DNA from 2 places in the Virgibacillus sp. JSM 102003 genome. Region 2 is predicted to be linked to the other one. Evidence: a T-box and tRNA genes for the amino acid it is inferred to sense, from the RefSeq annotation. Region 2 holds a T-box; the other holds one or more tRNA genes.
The links. A T-box is a leader RNA that pairs with one kind of tRNA and senses whether it is charged. The one in region 2 lies ahead of thrS (threonine--tRNA ligase), so its partner is inferred to be a tRNA-Thr.
Positions count from the first base shown of each region.

Region 1: it encodes a tRNA-Thr, which carries the amino acid that the T-box ahead of thrS (threonine--tRNA ligase) is inferred to sense. The anticodon was not compared.

Region 1 is NZ_JBHFQH010000028.1:11,981-14,853, forward strand. Features, by position in the region: gene ACE1TG_RS19485 (hydroxymethylglutaryl-CoA reductase, degradative) at 1-349, opposite strand, end outside; tRNA gene ACE1TG_RS19490 (tRNA-Lys) at 553-625, opposite strand; tRNA gene ACE1TG_RS19495 (tRNA-Gln) at 670-740, opposite strand; tRNA gene ACE1TG_RS19500 (tRNA-Tyr) at 758-842, opposite strand; tRNA gene ACE1TG_RS19505 (tRNA-Thr) at 882-957, opposite strand; tRNA gene ACE1TG_RS19510 (tRNA-Val) at 1,123-1,198, opposite strand; tRNA gene ACE1TG_RS19515 (tRNA-Glu) at 1,239-1,313, opposite strand; gene ACE1TG_RS19520 (YwaF family protein) at 1,633-2,361, shown strand; gene ACE1TG_RS19525 (hypothetical protein) at 2,389-2,559, opposite strand; gene ACE1TG_RS19530 (helix-turn-helix domain-containing protein) at 2,636-2,873, opposite strand, start outside.
Region 2 is NZ_JBHFQH010000001.1:348,058-350,930, forward strand. Features, by position in the region: gene thrS (threonine--tRNA ligase) at 1-1,589, opposite strand, end outside; T-box leader at 1,726-1,947, opposite strand; gene ytxC (putative sporulation protein YtxC) at 2,013-2,870, opposite strand.

The sequences.
Region 1 (2,873 bases), on a different contig from region 2:
CTTGAATTTGACCAATCATAACGCGATCTGTCGCCTCTGTAGTAAACCCGCCAGCATTTCTGACAGTTTTTGCAATGTAGCTTGCTGAAGCAACAACAGATGGTTCTTCAATTGCCATTGGTATTACATATTCTTTCCCATTAATTAAAAAATTCAATCCTAATCCTAATGGAAGCGGAAAAGTCCCGACTACGTTTTCTATCATTTTATCCGCCGTGTCAGTTGGAAGAGGTTCGTTTGAAAACAAATAATCTTTTTCTTCATCAGTGAACGTGTCCATCGTAGTCAACAACTGTCTGCGTTCCTCAACAGTCATATTGTAAAAACCAGGGAATCTAGAAGTTTTCATACCATCTCATCCTTTTAACTAGCATAATTTATATATGTCAAATTGTTCATTTTTTTATTAATGATTAAATTACTGTATCTATTATGTAAAAAAACAGTACAAAATGCAAATAAACAAGGTTGTTGGTAATCATAACGACCTTGTTTATCTGCTATTATAATATGTGTTATGTATTTACGCTAGTGTTTTTTCATATAAATTGATGAGCCATGGAGGATTCGAACCTCCGACCCTCTGATTAAAAGTCAGATGCTCTGCCAGCTGAGCTAATGGCTCATATAAGGAATGTTTCCCGAAATACCTCATAAAATAAAAAAAGGCTGGGCTACCAGGATTCGAACCTAGGATCACGGGATCAAAACCCGATGCCTTACCGCTTGGCTATAGCCCAATTAATTAAGTATATTATGGTGGAGGGGGAGAGATTCGAACTCCCGAACCCTGAGGGAGCGGATTTACAGTCCGCCGCGTTTAGCCACTTCGCTACCCCTCCATATTTTAACTACATTTCTATAAATTATACATAAAAAAATGGTGCCGGCCAGAGGAATTGAACCCCCAACCTACTGATTACAAGTCAGTTGCTCTGCCAATTGAGCTAGACCGGCATATATTTAGATAGTGTTAATTGTCTTGATGTGCTTTTCAGTTTGTGTGCTCGTCGTGTTGCATGTCTTTTCGGCGATGCCGCACTCCTCGCAAACCTGCACATGGTAGATTACTCGGTGAAGCTAACGGCTTGCTCTGCCAATTGAGCTAGACCGGCATATAAATGGTGGAGGATGCAGGGCTCGAACCTGCGACCCCCTGCTTGTAAGGCAGGTGCTCTCCCAGCTGAGCTAATCCTCCTATGTAATATCTTGGGGTGCTGACTATTAAAAGAATAAAATGGTGACCCGTACGGGATTCGAACCCGTGTTACCGCCGTGAAAGAGCGGTGTCTTAACCACTTGACCAACGGGCCTTACAATGGTTTATGTAATAAAGTTATTACACATTTTAGATGCACTTATGCAGTAAGAAAACATTTATTATTTCTGATTTCCAAAAAGGATTGTCATAAACTGACGAATTTTATTATATACAGATTAAGCATCTTTGTAAAGGGGAAAAAGGAATTCTTTATTTTCAAATACTTTTGATACCAATATAATGGGAATTAGGCCATGATTTTAGCAGTTGAGAAAGTATAAATCCTTTCTCACTGCATAAGTGCAACGAAGGCTTATCTATATTAAGCCTTGGCGATAAGCCAAGTTTTCTAAACAATATGGGGGGATTATATGGGGAACTGGTTAAGTTTGGGTGGCGAGCCATTTATTACATTTGGCATTAGTCACATTGTTATGCTGCTTATATATTTATTAGGAATAATGCTATTTATAATATTTCTTAAAAAGATCTTATCTAATACATATTTATACAATACAATTCGTTGGTTCTTATTTATTCTGTTAATTTTTTCAGAAGTATCCTATCAAACATGGACAGCATTAACTGGAATATGGAGCTTACAGGAACACACACCATTACATCTTTGCGGAGTTGCAGGTATAACAGGAGCAATTGCGTTAGTTACTCACAACAGGAAGCTTATACAAGTCACTTTTTTTATTGGTCTTATCCCAGCTTTCCTGGCATTAGTTACTCCAGAGTTGCCGTATGACTTTCCGCACTATCGCTTTTGGAAGTTTTTTGTCCATCATACTGCCATATCATGGACAAGTATTTTTCTTGTAGCAACCAGTTCCTTAAAGATTAATTTTAAATCACTACTTGAAGTCTATGGATACCTATTACTGTATGCTATTATAATTGGTTTCTTTATTAACCCATTTTTGAATTCCAATTACCTGTATCTTTCCCATACACCTACAGCCAGCACACCACTTGATATGCTTGGAAGTGGTATTTGGTATTATATTAACCTTTGTGTGTTAGCATTTATTGCCTTCTTTGTTCAGCTACAGATTTATAAATTACTTAAGCGTGAAAAATCAACACGCAACTAACTATCCTAGTTGCGTGTTGATTTATAGTTAGGAATACATAATAGCTACTACCCAAACAATTACAATGACCGGTAATGAGGTATACAAAGATTGCCAGATTTTCATATTATGTTTCTTGATCAAAAAGTAAGCCACAAACACTTCAGCTATAGTTACTACAATTGCTAATATTATAAGCAACGATAGTCCACTCCCCATTTAAAAAACCACCTGTCTATTTATATTAAAAACCTTATCGATAAAGATACCTTAAAAAAGTCAATATGCATAACGTCTATTCAAACGTTTTTAACCATTCATTATTTGATCTCGCTTCTCGAAATGCTTCTTTAAAAGCCACAATGTCATCTTTTAAATATATACCACTTCTAATCGGTTTTATCCTTCCGTCATTTACATATTGGCTTAATCGCATACGAGAAACGCCTAATATCTCCAAAGCTTCTTTTGATGAAATAATTTCACTAGCAATTTGTTCTCTGCGTTGCTTCCTTACTTCTTTTGGTGCTGAC
Region 2 (2,873 bases):
GCAACAAATCTTTCCATTGTTGATACAACACCACGGTGTATAACCACTGGTCGATGTTCATTACCATCCTCACCTATATACGTCAAATCGAATCGTTCAGGCAACTGATAATCAAGCTGAACAGTGGACAGCGTTTCGTCTTTACCTAAAGCCGTTTTCACTTGGACATCAAGCTTCGGACCATAGAATGCAGCTTCGCCTTCAGCTTCTACATAATCAACCTTCATTTCTTCCATGGTTTCTTTAAGCATAGCCTGTGCTTTCTCCCACATTTCATCATTATCAATGTACTTTTCCTTATCTTCTGGATCACGATAAGAAAGGCGGAAATAATAATCGTTGATTCCAAAATCCTCATATACTTTTTGCACTAGTTCAACAACACGAATAAATTCTGCTTTTAACTGATCTGGACGGGCAAAGATATGTGCATCGTTAAGTGTCATAGCACGAACACGCTGTAGCCCTGCCAAAGCACCAGACATTTCATGACGATGCATTGTACCCAGTTCAGCAATTCTGACTGGCAGATTACGGTAGCTGTATAATTGGTTTTTATAAACCATCATATGATGCGGACAGTTCATTGGACGAAGTACTAAATCTTCATTATCCATTTCCATTGTTGGAAACATGTCATCCTGATAGTGATCCCAGTGTCCACTTGTTTTATATAAATCAACACTTCCAAGCACAGGAGTATACACGTGGTCATAGCCTAAACGCTCTTCTAAGTCTACAATATAGCGCTCAATGGTACGGCGGATTGTTGCTCCTTTTGGCAGCCATAATGGCAGCCCCTGTCCAACTTTTTGTGAGACCGTAAAGATTTCCAATTCTTTTCCAAGTTTACGATGGTCACGTTCTTTTCTTTCTTTGAGAATGCGTAAATGTTCATCAAGCTGTCCTTGCTTTTGGAAAGCTGTTCCATAAATGCGCTGCAGCTGCTGGTTATCGCTGTCACCACGCCAATATGCTCCAGAGATATTCAACAGTTTGAATGCTTTGATCTTACTTGTTGAAGGAACATGAATTCCGCGGCATAAATCAAAAAATTCCCCCTGCTTATATATTGTAACTTGTTCATCCTCTGGAATAGCATCAATCAACTCAAGCTTAAGGTCGTCGCCAATTTCCTTAAACATACGCTTTGCTTCATTCCGTGAAACCTCGACTCGTTCTATCTCCAGGTTTTCCTCAATAATTCGATTCATTTCCTTTTCAATCTTGGGAAGATCCTCAGGTGTTAACGTATGTTCCATATCCATATCATAATAAAATCCTTCTTCAATTACAGGACCTACCCCGAAATTGACATTATCATATAACCTTGTAACAGCTTGGGCCAATAAATGTGCTGTTGAGTGGCGCATAATGTCAATTCCATCGTCACTCTTGTATGTAACGATCTCGATTGCACCACCTTGTTGGAGTTGACGCCTTAAATCATATAATTCTCCATCCAGTTTAATCGCCAGTGCTTGTTTTTTTAGTCCCGACGAAATAGAACTCGCAATCTGTTCGCCAGTTGTACCTATGGGAAATTGTTTGTTTGCTCCATCTGGGAAAGTTATCGTTATTTCAGCCATTAGTAACACTCCTTGTATGTATTCTATTTGAATATTTTCTAATATGGCTTTGCTCTCTTAGCTACACAGTTCGATACTAACAACAAACAACTAGAAAACAGCCAAAATTAAAAACACCCATCCCTCTGCATTTAAGCAAAGGGACGAGCGTTGGTAACATCGTGGTTCCACCCTATTTCCCGCAGTCGTTTGCGGCTCATAAATCTTTAACGCAGACTCTACGCTGCTATTTACTTCTGTTCAATAGCAGAGTTTAAAGGTGGTAATCATTTGCATGGCTATGGAAGTTTTCAGCCAACGACTTCCTTCTCTTATCTATCCAAAAACCAAATGATTTTGTCCTTATCATTACTTTTAAATTCGTTAAAATTATATATAAATCGTATTATAGCTTCTGTTGACAATAAAATCAAGCTTTAATAATTATTTTTTTAAATAATATGGGAATGGAAAGCTGCTGACAGGCTGAAATTCAACCCTTTCCTGAAAGACGTTGATTACAGTTAATGTTTTTGGTTCAGAAGGATGGTCACCATAAATTTTTATTTTTTCTGGTGCCATCGCAATTAATGGCGCTAAATTCAACTCGTCAGCATCCAATCCTACAATATAGAGTGGCTCTTTTTGCATGAGCATTCTCAGTTCAAGCTTCGTAAATCGCTTCCCACTCGGTTTATAAAAAGAAAATTGCTCTCCTTGCAGTATATGGATGGTATTGTAAGACGGCTCCCTTTTAACAACGTATTCCCGGAGCATATCAACAAACGCCTGATGTTCCTCCTCTCGTTTAAATTCATCAATTGCCAGCCCGACAAAATTAATAAGCTGGTCTTTAAATACCTTCAATTGAAACTTTACAATTGAATCATAATGAACTGTTTCAGTGTTCTTAATGTTAGCTATAAATAATGACTCCAGCAATTGACTTGGATCCTTATTCTTCCTAACATTAGCACTATCAGCATCATCACCGGAGAATATCCAGTGGGTTATATCCAATATGCGCTCTATTTCATCCGTGCTTGTATAATAATAACAGTCTTTAATTATCCCGTTTATCATGTTTGTCAACCGATGTGTCACAAATACTTCAACCATTGATTTTGCTATGGATTCCATTGATTCATTACCAGGTGCCTGATAATCAAGTATTAAATGATTCCCCCATTCTTCACTAGTTTTCCAATGCAATTCAATCTGTTTGTTATACTGAAATAAATGCTCACAAAAACTAATTACTTCTTTATCCGATCCAAAATAAACTTCCAGCAAATAAATCACCCT